3 regions of the Photobacterium sp. 1_MG-2023 genome follow, and region 2 is predicted to be linked to each of the others. Evidence: predicted binding sites of a transcription regulator. Region 2 holds the regulator's gene; each other region holds the start of a gene.
What was found. The regulator CRP, encoded in region 2, controls carbon source genes, mostly activating them, when cyclic AMP is high. The targets are predictions, from matches to a motif close to TGTGANNNNNNTCACA.
Positions count from the first base shown of each region.

Region 1: rppH (RNA pyrophosphohydrolase) is a predicted target of CRP. The motif match lies at 2,772-2,787, and genes of this name have one in related genera.
Region 3: Q4579_RS00715 (NupC/NupG family nucleoside CNT transporter) is a predicted target of CRP. The motif match lies at 3,359-3,374, and genes of this name have one in related genera.

Region 1 covers NZ_JAUORR010000001.1:240,378-245,332, reverse strand. Annotated here, with positions in the region: gene Q4579_RS01055 (NADP(H)-dependent aldo-keto reductase) at 46-1,080, opposite strand; gene Q4579_RS01050 (DUF6482 family protein) at 1,323-1,625, shown strand; gene mutH (DNA mismatch repair endonuclease MutH) at 1,643-2,323, opposite strand; gene rppH (RNA pyrophosphohydrolase) at 2,942-3,463, shown strand; gene ptsP (phosphoenolpyruvate--protein phosphotransferase) at 3,470-4,955, shown strand, end outside.
Region 2 covers NZ_JAUORR010000007.1:15,021-19,975, forward strand. Annotated here, with positions in the region: gene Q4579_RS08260 (hydrolase) at 1-155, shown strand, start outside; gene Q4579_RS08265 (phosphoribulokinase) at 215-1,084, opposite strand; gene Q4579_RS08270 (YheU family protein) at 1,210-1,431, opposite strand; gene Q4579_RS08275 (OsmC family protein) at 1,464-1,868, opposite strand; gene crp (cAMP-activated global transcriptional regulator CRP) at 2,143-2,775, shown strand; gene Q4579_RS08285 (hypothetical protein) at 2,983-3,192, shown strand; gene Q4579_RS08290 (DUF1338 domain-containing protein) at 3,272-4,066, opposite strand; gene astD (succinylglutamate-semialdehyde dehydrogenase) at 4,100-4,955, opposite strand, start outside.
Region 3 covers NZ_JAUORR010000001.1:162,186-167,140, forward strand. Annotated here, with positions in the region: gene deoC (deoxyribose-phosphate aldolase) at 135-908, opposite strand; gene Q4579_RS00710 (XapX domain-containing protein) at 1,307-1,480, opposite strand; gene Q4579_RS00715 (NupC/NupG family nucleoside CNT transporter) at 1,924-3,213, opposite strand; gene Q4579_RS00720 (TatD family hydrolase) at 3,425-4,222, opposite strand; gene Q4579_RS00725 (hypothetical protein) at 4,209-4,403, opposite strand; gene Q4579_RS00730 (ImpA family metalloprotease) at 4,619-4,955, shown strand, end outside.

The sequences.
Region 1 (4,955 bases), on a different contig from region 2:
TCGCTGACAACGAGGGCGTTTGCGTTGGGTCAATGGCAGCCATGTTTACGGGCAGGGATTCGAATAGGTGATCCCAACCTGTGCCAGATCAGCCATGACTTCATCGTTCAAATCCACGGACAGGCTGTTGATGTTGGCTTCCAGCTGAGTCAGATTGGTTGCCCCAATCAGGGTCGAAGCATTGAACGGTTGCTGATTCACAAATGCCAGCGCCATTTGCGCTGGATCCAGTCCGTGCTTTTTCGCCACGTTCACATAAGCTTCCGTGGCCGCAATGCCTTGCGGTGTGAAGTAACGCACGAAGCGATCAAATAACGTACAGCGCGCCCCCTTAGGTTTTTGTCCGTTGAGATACTTACCGCTTAAGATCCCAAACGCCATGGGGGAGTAAGCCAGTAATTTCACGCCTTCATAGTGGCTGATTTCAGACAGCCCCACTTCAAAGCTTCGGTTGAGCAAGTTATAAGGGTTTTGAATGGTGACCACACGGGGCAGGTCATGTTTTTCCGCCAGACGCAGAAACGACATCACGCCCCATGGCGTTTCATTCGACAGGCCAATATAACGAATTTTTCCGGCCCGAACCAACTCAGCCAGAGCTTCCAGAGAATCGGTTAAGGTCACGCCGGTGTTTTGATCCGGGTAGGGATAATTGAGTTTGCCAAAGCAGTTGGTTTCCCGCTGCGGCCAGTGTAACTGATATAAATCGATATAATCGGTTTGCAGCCGTTCCAGACTTTTTTCAACGGCTTCATGGATGTTGCGCCAGTCCAGTGCCATGTTGCTTCGGATATGCGGGACATTGCGCGGGCCTGCAACTTTGGTGGCCAGAATGACCTGGTCGCGTTTGCCTGATTTTTTCAGCCAGCTGCCGATATAAGATTCGGTCAGCCCTTGAGTTGCTGCCTTGGGCGGAACCGGATACATTTCGGCGGTATCAATCAGGTTAATCCCGCGTTCCAGTGCGAAGTCGAGCTGGCTGTGTGCTTCGGCTTCGGTATTCTGCTCGCCAAAGGTCATGGTGCCCATGCCAATCTGACTGACTTCAAGTGAAGAGTGGGGGATCTTATGGTATTTCATTTGCCCTCCTTGGACCGCAAGTTCTCTTTGACTATAACTCAGGACATTCAGCCTGAAAAGCGACTGAACAATCAATAACTTCCATTCGGTTCTGTGCCATTTTTGGCAGGATGTGCCGATTCGATTCCGGAATCAACAAGATGGCTCACGAATGTTTCGTCTCACAGAGTGGATTCCCTGAGCTTGCTGAACAGAAAATGTTCGCACATAGTTAATGCAACTCCCCCTGAAAAGGATCGGCGATGAAGCTCTCTCAATTCAAACATTGGGTGAAGTCACCTGGTGAAGCGATGCCAAAATGTGTGCTGACCAGCTATGCGGGTCGGGCTGACTATCTGATGGAAGTTGAATATAAGAATCATCTCGAACCCCTGAAAGATGAAGATGACAACATGCTGCATTTTCAGAATATGGAGCAGGTCCGGGAGTTTCTCCGGCCGCTGGGGGTGAAATCAATCACGCTGAGAACCATCGATCCTCACGATGAATTTTCAGCGGATGGAAAGCCAACCTGCTGTCAGGACGATATGACCATTCCGCTCTGATAGGGCCGGAGCGGGCCTCAGAGCATGAAATGCCGGGCCAGAATCTCGGCTGTGAATTGAGTTTTCAGATAAAAGCCGCGCGGTAGCGTTTTGATTGGCTGCCCGTCTGCGCCGTAAGCTTCGGTCAGTACTCTGCTGTTTGCTGCTTTTGGGCGAAGTTGCAGTACTTCACCGTGTCGCGCGGTGATCTGTTCAACCCGGCCCAGAACGATGAAATCCATCAGCTCCTCCCAGTCACGTTTCAGGCGGGCTTCTTCTTCCACTGAAGGACTCCAGAGCAGTGGCGAGCCGACATGGCGTTCCGCCAGAGGGATTTCCCGCTCGCCTTCAACAGGGATCCACAACACTCTGGCCAGTTTATGGCGAATATGGCTGGTTTCCCACCGAATGCCTTGCAGGCCAATGAGCGGCGCGACGCAGACAAACGTGGTTTCCAGAGGTTTCCCCTGATGGCTGATGGGGATGGTTTTCAGTTCAATGCCTAAATCGGCAAAATCCGGGACGGGTTGACTGCCGGCATTGGCACCCAGATGCCATTCGAGAAGCTGACCGACCCAGCCTTTATCCCGTCGTAAGTCTGGCGGCGGGGTTTGCCCGGCCAGTTCTGCCAGTTCACCTAAGGTATAGCCGGCCAGTGCCTGAGCTCTGTTGATGAGTTCAGATTCAGAGGTGGGCGGAGATTGCTGAATGATTGTCATCTGGCTATCCGTTGGTGGTGAGCGTCTCGAAACGATTCATATTAACACATTCAGTATCTCGGTTGATCAACCCATCAAAGCAGGATCCTGTGCCAAAGATATCCACAGGTAAAAAATTAAACAAAGTGCGCATTGTCTGAACTGGACGGATTTACAGGGGAATGTTCAGACTTTAGCCGTTGGGCTGTGTGTTTTTTCAACGATACACCCCGGCGGATGTGGATAACAGCAAAGTTGGTTGATCTTTAATCAGGTGGTTGGATCCGATTGAAATGAGGGGGGAATCAAGCCATTTTAACTCGGATGTAATGTCTTAATATGTTGATTGATAATAACTTTTATGTGTGATTGATACGGTGATGAAGTAAGGTGGATCCCCTTGGATTGTTGATTAATTCGGCAAGAACAGAGTTTCTGCACAAAAATATCCACAGAAAGCGTGAATAAATGTGGGAGAAGTCTCATTTCTTTGTTTATAACCTCGGGTTCTTGGTGGAGTTATCCATAAAGTGAGTGCTAGGTAGGAAAAAACAGTGATTGATGACAATGAATGTTTACCCTGAGGCGCATTCTGTGAAAAAATCACTGTTAATTGATATTTTTACTTGAGGTCGTCCAGTGATTGATGGCGATGGATACCGCCCTAATGTGGGGATAGTTATCTGTAACAGCCATGGCCAGGTATTTTGGGCTCGACGATATGGACAACACTCTTGGCAGTTTCCGCAAGGTGGTATAGATGAGGGGGAAACTCCCGAGCAGGCTATGTACCGTGAACTGTATGAGGAAGTGGGTCTGACCAAAAAAGACGTCAGGATTCTGGCCTCCAGTCGACACTGGTTGCGCTATAAATTACCTAAACGTCTGGTTCGGTGGGACTCTAAACCAGTTTGTATCGGGCAGAAGCAAAAATGGTTTTTGCTGAGTCTGGAATGCGATGAGTCCAAGGTGAATATGCAACGTGGCACGACACCGGAATTTGATGGTTGGCGATGGGTCAGCTATTGGTATCCGGTTCGTCAAGTTGTGTCCTTTAAACGGGATGTTTATCGCCGGGCGCTGAAAGAATTTGCAGCGATGGCGATGCCGTTTAAAGAACGTAAGGATCGTAAATCTAAACGAAAATACAGGCGGGGTTAACCCTACATGCTGACCCAATTGAGAGAAATCGTAGAGAAAGTAGCCAGCGCGCCGACCTTACTCGAAGCGTTAGATCTCCTTGTGGTCAGCATTTGTGATGCAATGAAGACGGAGTGCTGCTCTGTCTATATCGTAGATGAGCAGCGCCAGCAGTATATGCTGATGGCAACCAAAGGCTTAACCAAGCCATCCTATCAGGTCGGGCTGGGGTTTGGCGAAGGTCTGGTCGGGCTGGTGGGGCACCAGGCTGAACCTGTGAATGTGGCTGATGCCAGTCAGCATCCAAATTTCAAACATATCCCCGGCACCAACGAAGAATATTTCCGTTCCTTTTTTGGTACCCCCATTATTCATCAGCGAAAAGTGCTGGGTGTGCTGGTCATTCAGCAACGGGAAAAGCGTGAATTCACCGAAAGTGAAGAGTCTTTCATGGTCACTCTGGCAGCGCAGCTGGCGGTGATTCTGGCACACGCAAAAGCCCAGGGTATGTGGCCGGATCAACGGGATGGTTTGCATTTGACCGGGTCCGCTGCATCAACCGGTGTTGCGGTTGCAAAAGCCTGGTGGGATGACAACCAACCCCGGCTAGAGGCCGTCTGTCCGGCATCTTGTCTGGATCGCGAAGCGGAGCAGGAGCGGCTCAGTATTGCCATTGAGATGGCCAGTAATGAATTCCGGCGGTTGCGAAAACGCTTCGACAGTGAACTTCATAAAGAAACGCTGGCCATTTTCGATCTATTCAGTCACTTGCTCAATGATCCAATGCTGCGCAAGGATCTTTTCACCAAAGTTTCCGGCGGCGATCAGGCGGAATGGGCGGTTCGTCAGACCGTCGAAGCGTATTCCGGCCGGTTTGCCAATATGAAAGACGATTACCTCCGGGAACGGGCTCACGATATTCGTGAGTTAGGGCAGCGGCTTTTATTTTTCCTGCATAACGAGGAAGGTGCCGAGCACCAGTGGGAAGCGCCCATTGTACTGCTGACCCGAGAGCTGACAGCCGCCATGCTGGCGAGCATTCCCAGAGATAAACTCGCTGCCGTGGTGGCTCAGGAAGGGGCGGCAAATTCACATGCGGCTATTTTATCCCGCGCGCTGGGGATCCCGGCCATCTTGGGCGTGGATTTTGTCCCGGAGAAGGTGCATAACGCGCTGGTGGTCGTGGATGGCTATCGCGGTGATTTGCTGATCGAACCCAACCGGCAGATTCTGGCTGAATACAAACGGCTGTTGCGCGAAGAAAATGAACTGACAGCGCTCGTTGAGCAGGATCTGGATAAATCCGCCGAGACGGCGGATCAGGAAAGAATTTACCTTTATCTGAATGCCGGCCTGAGTGCTGACACCAATATTGCGGTCAATAAAGGCGTGGATGGTGTCGGCTTATACCGCACTGAAGTGCCGTTTCTCCTTCAGCGCGGTTTCCCGTCGGAAGAAGAGCAGGCGACACAATATCGTTCGATTCTGCAGTCTTATCCCAACAAGCCTGTGG
Region 2 (4,955 bases):
TCCCGACAGCGCCCTTACCAGCACATATCGACTATCATCTGACTCAATACGGCGGCCATGTCGGCTTTATCAGTGGCAGTTGGCGAGCCCCTGCGTTCTGGCTGGATCACACGGTCCCGGCCTGGTTTCAGACCCGGCTCAATCCCTGTGCATAAAAAAACGCCTGAGCACAGACTCAGGCGTTTTCAGAGCAGCGGGATCGAATCGCAATAATTTAACCAATTTTCCCGGTATCAATCAGTTGCTGGATCAGCGGCCGCATAATCAGCTCCATCGCGAAGCTCATCTTACCGCCCGGCACCACTAGCGTATTATGACGGGACATAAATGAGCCCTGAATCATCGCCAGCAGATAGGGGAAGTCCACATTCTTGATGCCGCGAAAGCGGATCACCACAAAGCTCTCATCCAGGCTGGGAATGGCTTTCGCACTGACCGGGTTCGAGGTATCCACCGTCGGTACACGCTGAAAGTTAATATGGGTACGGGAGAACTGCGGGGTAATGTAGTTCAGGTAATCGTCCATCGACCGGACAATTGATTCCATCACCGCTTCTCTGGAGTGGCCCCGATCGCGCGTATCCCGCACAATCTTCTGGATCCATTCCAGGTTAACAATGGGCACCATGCCAATCAGCAGATCCACATGCTGGGCGACATTCACATCCCCATCGACGACCCCACCGTGGAGTCCTTCGTAAAACAGCAGATCTGTGTTTTCCGGCAAATCCTGCCAGGGCGTGAATGTCCCCGGCATCTGATTGTAGGGAACGGCCTCATCAAAGGTGTGCAGATAGCGGCGGAATTTGCCGCTGCCATCTTCACCATACTGACGGAAAAAGTTTTCCAGTAACGCAAAATCATTCGCCTGACCGCCAAAGTAACTGATATGGCGACCCTGCTCTTTCGCTTTGCGGATTTCCACATCCATTTCCGGGCGGGTAAAACGATGGAAACTATCCCCTTCCAGCCAGGCCGCATGAATGTTCAGCATATTGAACATCTTGCGAAAGGCTTCAGAAGTGGTGGACGTCCCTGCACCGGAAGAACCTGTTACTGCAATAATCGGGTGTTTTGCAGACATGACATACCTTGTCGTTTATCCAAACGGAACAGTTATTAACAGGGCAATTGAAAGCCGTCAAGTTTCAAGGGCCTGTCTTCCGGCGTCAGCTTCCGTTTTCTGACGCCGGTTTCAGTTTCACACATTTATTCTGAATGCAGTGTCCGACGCAGCTTGATATCCACGGTTTCGTGTAATTCAGAGTACATAATGACTGCCTCGCCACACGCCAGTTGCTGCCGGACCCGGTTCACTTTCTGCTCAAGACTCAGCTCACGCACGCCGTAATCCGTCCCTTCCCGCAGCACAAAATGTTCAATCAGATTGGTCAGGGTGTCCGGGTCGATCTCTTGCCAGGGAATGATCATACAACTTACCTGATATTCACCGTTCGCGGCATTTAAGCCGCAACAATTTCATAAGAATGGGTCAATGCCACGCCTTTGCCCAGCATCAGGCAGACAGAGCAGTATTTTTCCAGCGACTCTCCCACAGCTTTCGCCACGGCCGCTTCGTCCAGATCATGACCCGTGACCACAAAGTGCAGGTTTGCAGATGTGAAATAACGCGGCGCCTGCTCGCGGCGAACTGAACTGATCTGCGCTTCACAGGCCGTAATCGCCTGTCCGGCAGTTTTCAGGCCGTCGACCACATCGACAGAGCTGCAGCCGCCTGCAGCCATCAGGACCAGTTCCATTGGACTGGGTGCGGTGCTGCCGCCGTTCCCGTCCATCACCACACTGTGACCTGAGTTTGACTGCCCAATGAAAGTCAAACCTTCTACCCATTTAACACGTGATTGCATGCAATACTCCTTACATCAAAAAACCGGATTTAATCACTAAGTCACAACGGTGTGATCATGTGCACAGTAAAGTGTCCAAAATGTTCATTTATCCCCGCGCAATATCAAGCAAAGCGTGACGAAAAAAGTTAAACTCATGGTCTGAATGTTCACATGCGCTTGCAGCCCAGCCGTTGACTGAATATGCTAGTTGGCAAACAATCGTATTGTTCTACCCAACCCCAATTCAAGGAATGACGCCGTTGGGCAACACACTGCAGAGGAAGTAAGTAATATGGTTCCAGGTAAACCGCAAACAGATCCAACTTTGGAGTGGTTCCTTTCTCACTGCCACATTCATAAGTACCCTTCAAAGAGTACACTGATCCATGCTGGCGAGAAAGCAGAGACCCTCTACTACATCGTAAAAGGCTCCGTGGCCGTTCTGATCAAGGATGAAGAAGGCAAGGAAATGATCCTGTCCTACCTGAATCAGGGCGACTTCATCGGTGAACTGGGCCTGTTTGAAGAAGGCCAGGAGCGTACTGCCTGGGTTCGTGCGAAAACCCCTTGTGAAGTAGCAGAAATTTCCTTCAAAAAATTCCGTCAGCTGATTCAGGTCAACCCGGATATCCTGATGCGTCTTTCTGCGCAGATGGCACGTCGTCTGCAAGTCACCAGCCAGAAAGTTGGCGACCTGGCTTTCCTGGACGTCACAGGCCGTATCGCTCAGACGCTGCTGAATCTGGCAAAACAGCCAGATGCGATGACTCACCCGGACGGTATGCAAATCAAAATCACCCGTCAGGAAATCGGTCAGATTGTTGGCTGTTCCCGCGAAACCGTTGGCCGCATCCTGAAGATGCTGGAAGAGCAGAACCTGATTTCTGCCCACGGTAAAACCATCGTTGTTTACGGGACTCGCTGAACCAATGGGGCTGCAGCCCCTGAAATGATGCAATCAGTGTGAGTACTCAAAAAGCCGCCATGGCGGCTTTTTTTGTTTCCGAAAGCTATACGCCAGAGGCTCTCTTCGCGTTGCATCCGGATTCTCTAGGCGTATCACATTATTCCGGTTGCCTTCCTCTCCTCCCTTGCTACATTTGGCATATCAGACCGATGTGGATGCGACGAGATGGATATCGAACGTTTTGCCCCGAATGCACAGCACAGCCAACTGCCTCCCCGCCCAGTGATCACCATGGGCCGCTTCCTTGCTTCTTCCGTAGAAATGACCGGCTTTCAATCGCCCCGCCAACTGCTAGAGCAAGAGGCAGATGTGTGCCCGACCGATCTTTCAGCACGAGAAGATGATTGGATGCTGCCTCTGGATCGCCAGCACTGAACATCCGTTTCTGTTCTGTCGCAGCTAAAAAAACAGCGGCCCTGGGGCCGCTGATTACGTTTTCTTTTTCAAGAGTCCGTTACATGTTCGTACTTTCGAAGATCTTGTCTGCCGAGGCTTCCACAAAGCCAGGGTAAAGTTCTCCGTCTGCCTGCGGATAACGCTTGGCAAACTCGTAGAAGCCACCCGGAATCGTGCGGACACCGTCCGTAAAGGCAACATCAACTCGATCAGCCATGGTCGAGGACTGCTCCAACATGACTTCCGGGTTTCCTTTCACTTCACCACCAGAGGTGTTGATGCTGAAGCCATTGTGGCGCAGCAGGCTGTTCACTGCAGAGACTTCGGTAAACTGCTCCAGCTGATTCACACTCACGGTGAAATGGTTGGCACCATAACCGTGTGCTGCAACCCAGCCAGCGTACTCGCTCTCTTCCGCCAGTTTCTCGTAGGTTGCAAAATCCAGCTCCCACAAGCGACCGCCGTAGAGAAAGCTGCCGTTATCCATCGCACCCTGAGGAATTTGCTTCACCAGACTGCGCACGGTATTTTGCAGATCCGCAGAGCACTGACCCACCAGCAGCTCACTGATAAACACTTTCGGTGCAGCCGGATTCGGATGCTCAAAATGTTCAGCGTACAGCTTTTTCTTTTCGAAATGGTAAGTCCCACACGGCTTGTAACCAATCGCAATGAAAGGTGCAGCCAGCACATCCAGACTCACACCCGGCAGATTAAACGTCCGCAGAGCGATATGATCGTTGAGCAGCGGATCATCCTCTGTCAACAGATCATGTACCTGTGCAGCCGACGGGCAAAGACGGTTTGTGAAGTCCTGCCACAGGGCATCAAACAATTTTTCCACTCTTTCCATGATGCGGTTCCTTCGAAAATACGGGTTTGCAAATTATAGCTGGATTCCCGGAGACAGCTGAGCAGGCAATTCGGTTGCCTCTCCTTCCATAGAAGCCATCGGATACGCGCAGTAGTCTGCCGCGTAGTAAGCACTTGGACGCAAGTTACCAGATGCCCCCGGGCCACCAAACGGTGCATCACCGCTGGCACCCGTCAGCTGACGGTTGCGGTTCACAACACCGGCGCGGATATGATCGATGAAATACTGCCACTCGCTGTCATCGTTCGAGACCAGACCGGCAGACAAGCCGTAGCGGGTGTTGTTTGCCATCTCAACCGCCTGAGTCAGATCCGTATAGCGCGCTACCTGCAACAGCGGACCGAAGTACTCTTCATCCGGCAGTTCTGCAATCTGGCTGACTTCGATGATACCCGGTGTCACGATCGCACCCTGACCCCGTTCCGCTTTCAGCAGTGACACACCGCCCATCTCCGTCAGACGCGTCTGCGCTGCGATGATGTTGTCTGCGGCCACCACAGAAATCTGCGGGCCCATAAATGGCTGTGGTTCTGCAAACGGGCCATCCACATGAATGGCTTTGGCAGCTTCAACCAGCGCGGCAATCAGCGCATCCCCTTCCGCGCCTTCAGGCACGTACAGACGACGGGCGCAGGTACAACGCTGACCGGCACTGATAAAGGCAGACTGAATGATGGTGTAAACTGTCGCTTTCAGATCGCCGTAATCTTTTGAGATCACCATCGGGTTGTTACCGCCCATCTCCAGCGCCAGCATCTTGCCCGGCTGACCGGCAAACTGACGGTGCAGGATGTGACCTGTATTGGCACTGCCGGTAAACAGCAGGCCATCAATGCCGTTCGACTGAGCCAGCGCTTCACCAGTCGCA
Region 3 (4,955 bases), on a different contig from region 2:
GCTTGGGAGCGGCACTCGCGCTTCATCAGCAGCTCGGCGGACGAGCACTGCCCCTCCCTGTATTGGGCTGTTTCCTGCAGCAGTCAGGACAACCGACTGCTGCAGACCAGTATCCGTAAGGATCTCGGAATGACTTAGTAGCCGCCTTCCGCTGCTTTATCGCCTTCACCCAGCGTATGCAGCAGATTTGCCAGCAGGCTGGATGCACCAAAACGGTAGTGCATGTTGTCAGCCCAGTCAGCACCCAGAATACGATCAGCCATGGCCAGGTATTGCGCCGCATCTTCTGCAGTCCGGACACCACCCGCTGGTTTAAAGCCTACTTTGTCCTGCACACCCATGTCTTTGATCACGGTCAGCATAATCTCAGCGGATTCCGGGGTCGCGTTCACAGGAACTTTACCGGTCGAAGTTTTGATGAAATCAGCACCCGCCTGAATAGAGATTTCAGACGCTTTACGAATCAGGGCAGGATCTTTCAGCTCACCGGTTTCGATGATCACTTTCAGCAGAATATCGCCACAGGCAGCTTTACACTGCTTCACCAGCGCGAAGCCCACGTCTTCATTACCCGCGATCAGTGCACGGTAGGGGAAAACCACGTCCACTTCATCTGCACCGTAAGCAACGGCCGCTTTGGTTTCAGCCACGGCGATCTCAATGTCGTCATTACCGTGCGGGAAGTTGGTCACAGTTGCAATGCGGACTTCCGGCGTGCCCTGCTCACGCAGCTGCTTTTTCGCAACCGGGATAAAACGCGGATAGATACAGATCGCAGCGGTGTTGCCCACTGGCGTTTTTGCGTTCTTACACAGCGCAATGACTTTGGCATCCGTATCGTCATCATTCAGTGTGGTCAGGTCCATCAGTTTTAACGCACGCAGTGCAGCAGTTTTTAAATCGCTCATGACTTTCTCCAGTCGAAATTGTTCTACCAAGTGTCCTGTTTGCGCCTGGCTGACCGATGTTCAATCGGCGATTGTAGCCACAGAGAAACAGAAGCGGACTTGACTCCGTGAAGACTCAGGTTCACCTTTCGGCACCTGATTGACATCCTTTTCACCGCGTAAGGGCAGTGAAGTCCCTTACCAGCCATCCAAAACACACCCTAATTCACAAAAATATCAGAATGCATTCACGCAGGTTTCATCCTCCTGCGACATTACTCAGCCATCTTACCAAGCGAAAATCAGCCAAACCATCACCTAAACGTTTCCCTGAGTGGATAATGTGTTGACTGAATGACCCTAATCTTTGACTGAGCGATTTCAGTGCTATTGACGGTCTCTGTCCGCACAGGTCCGATTTATCCGGAGAAAAATCGCTCGAGGATCCACTGATACAACTGCCCGCCTAAAAACACACCCACAATCCCCATCACCCCCGATAAAACCGGTGGCGCCGGAATAGGCAGCTTGAGTGCGGAAAACAGCAAACCAACAATAACGCCAGCCAGCAGCGCGATCATCACTTCGTACATTGCCTGCTCCTGTTGATTCGGTGGCCGCGTTGCAAATCGCCCACCATAAACCCACACAGAGTGTAGACCCAAGGCCATGAAGTGTCTGCTAAGGATGCGCGTCTGATACCGCAGAGGAAAGGCCGGGAGTGGGCATTTTTCGACTTTTTTCCGAAAATAAACCAGATAGTTACTGATTCTGTTGGCAGGGTCTGCAGCGGGAGGGACTCATACCAATCAAAGTAAGTCAATGATCAGAAGTAGCGCCGGAAAAATGTTTGAGAACAAGGCGGATTTTTTAGATAAGTAGTTATTCTACAATCAAAAAATCTAACGCAGATATCGAACATTTTAGCAAGCTAGGATGACCAGTTATTTACTGCGATTGGTATCAAGGCAAAACCAATAAAAACGCCGCGGCAATCAGCCGCGGCGTTTCAGAGATGAAGCGTTCTGTGTCTGTCTTACAGAGACAGGAACAGACCTGCAATGGTTGCAGACATCAGGTTCGACAGCGTACCTGCGGCAACGGCTTTCATACCGAAGCGAGCGATATCGTGACGACGGCTTGGTGCCAGACCGCCAAGACCACCCAGCAGGATAGCAATCGAAGACAGGTTTGCGAAACCACACAGTGCGAAGGAGATAATCGCTTTGGTCTTCTCAGACATCGCGACACCCGTTTCAGCAACGACCAGACCGCCATCAGCCACATCTTTCAGATAAGGGGTGAAGTTCAGGTAAGCAACGAACTCGTTCACAACAATTTTCTGACCGATGAAAGAACCGGCAATCTGTGCTTCATTCCAAGGCACACCAATCAGGAAAGCCAGCGGCTGGAAGACATAACCCAGGATCAGTTCCAGTCTCAGTTCAGGCATATCGAACCAACCACCGATACCACCCAGGATACCATTGATCAGCGCAATCAGACCGATGAACGCCAGCAGCATCGCACCCACGTTTAGGGCCAGTTGCATACCGGAAGATGCACCCGCTGCCGCTGCGTCAATCACGTTGGCAGGCTTGTCATCGTGCCCTTCATCATCTTTATCTGCGCCCAATTGATCCACTGGCGTTTCGGTTTCAGGTTTGATGATTTTTGCAAACAACAGGCCACCTGGTGCTGCCATGAACGAAGCTGCGATCAGATACTCCAGCGGAACACCCATCGACGCGTAGCCAGCCAGTACACCACCAGCAACAGATGCCAGGCCACCACACATGACCGCAAACAGCTCAGACTGAGTCATCTTCGGTACAAACGGACGCACAACCAGTGGTGCTTCAGTCTGACCGACGAAAATGTTTGCTGTTGCAGACATGGATTCGGCACGGGACGTTCCCAGTGCTTTTTGCAGTGCGCCACCCAGAATGTTAATCACAAACTGCATGACACCCAGGTAGTACAGCACGCTGATCAGCGCGGAGAAGAACACGATGACTGGCAGAACTTTCAGGGCGAAGACGAAACCACCGCCACCAAAAACTTCGAACATTTTGCCAGAAACCAGGCCACCGAACAGGAAAGAAATCCCTTCGTCACCGTAGCTAATCACATTAGCAACAGCTTGAGATGCACCATAAAGCACATCACGGCCGACAGGTACATACAGTACGAATGCACCAAAGAAGAATTGAATGGCAAACGCGCCACCAACAGTACGTAAATTAATTGCTTTGCGGTTATCAGACAGCAGCACGGCTACCAGCAGCAGCACAACCATCCCAACCAGGCTCATAAACAGGCTCATGGTTTATGGCATCCCTATAGTTAAATTTTGGCGTCTCGACAATTCGGCTCTCAAGGAGTCGGGCGCATTATACGCATGGCAACTAACAGCATGTAATGCACACGTCACACTTTGGTTGGCAACCGAGTGAAAGTTGAACATCAAGTGTGACAATGGTCACACGATAGTTCTACCTGATGCACAATAAAAAGCTAAATCAATGTCAGAATCTTCATTTTTGAGAAGGCAGTGCAAACAATTCACAGGCATTTTTGCTAGAGGCCCGCGATATGTCAGCAGCAGATTCCGACCGAAGTTCGGCCAACGCTTCACAAACCAAAGCCACTCTGTCGGGTCGATTCGGCTCTCCCTGAAAACCCGCCAGTGGCATATCTGGCGCATCCGTTTCCAGTAACAGTGCATCAAGTGGCAACTGAGCTATTGTAGTGCGAGTTTTGTTTGCTCTGCGATAGGTGATCGTACCACCTACGCCAATTTTGATACCCAGATCAAGAAGTTGATGGGCTTGCTGCAAACTCCCGCTGAAAGCATGATAGATGCCTCCCCGAATTGGCGGGCAGGATTTGAGGCAGGTCACTATTTCTGGAAATGCTTTTCGGCAGTGCAAAATCACCGGCAGGTTGAACTGATTGGCCAGCGACAGTTGCGCCGAGAGCCACTCGACTTGCTGGGCGCGATCGGCATCCGCAATGGCAAAATCCAATCCACATTCACCCACCGCAACACAGCGTGGTCCGGCCTGAGCCAATGCCTGTTCCAACCGGGTGAGCGTCTGCGGGCTGTGCTCTGCAGCAAAAAACGGATGCATCCCCAGCGCATAATAGAGTGCCGGTTGTGTTTCCGGCGACTGTTGCTCACATATCGCCTGAATGCGTTGCCAGTTCTTCTCACCGACAGACGGGATGACAATATGACTGACACCCGCCCGCTGTGCATCTTTCAGGTAAGCCGCCGGGGCCTGCGAAAAAGGCGCAAAGTCAAAATGGCAATGACTGTCAATCAAGTGCACGGGCCTGTTCGTCCTCTGTTTTCTGGGTCGCCTGACGTCGGGCTGCCCGGTTTGCCGGATGGCGGGCATCCTCTTCATCATAGCGGACCGGCGCACAACAACGGCGGTTTTCTGGGACAAAACCCATTCGCCCACACCAGGCATCATAACGTGCGACCCAGACTCGGATGTGTTTCAGCATGCGGGAATCCTGTTCATTTTCATCTGTCCGGATTATTTCAGGGTTTGAGGTGGAATCCTATCCCCTCTTCGTTTCGTCCTGTTCAGAGACACAGCGCCTAGCACACAGACAAAACCGGCATTTTTTTCTCTGTGGATGCCAGTTTTTCCCGCATTTCACATTCAAATCTGTCGTTTATGTTATTCAGGATAAAAACAAATGACAGACACAATCCCATGAAACCATTCAGTCTTTTTCTGCTCTGTTTATCGCTCACGGCATGCGGCGGTGGCTCAGACAGCAGCAACCAAACAGCCGGTAACTCCGGCAGCAGTGATGCAGGCAACGGCCAGTCCTCAGATGCCATTCAACGGGCAGTCAAAGCGGGCGATCCCCGACTTTTACCCGCAGATCCATCCGTGCTGGAACAACGAATTTCGAGCCTGATCGCAACAGAACAACACCGCCAGCGCGAAATTCAGGCCCAGATTTTCGGTCACGAACGCATTGAATATGATCCGGGACAACACTCCCGTTTTTTCACGCTGCAATATCTGACCAGTGCGCAGACAC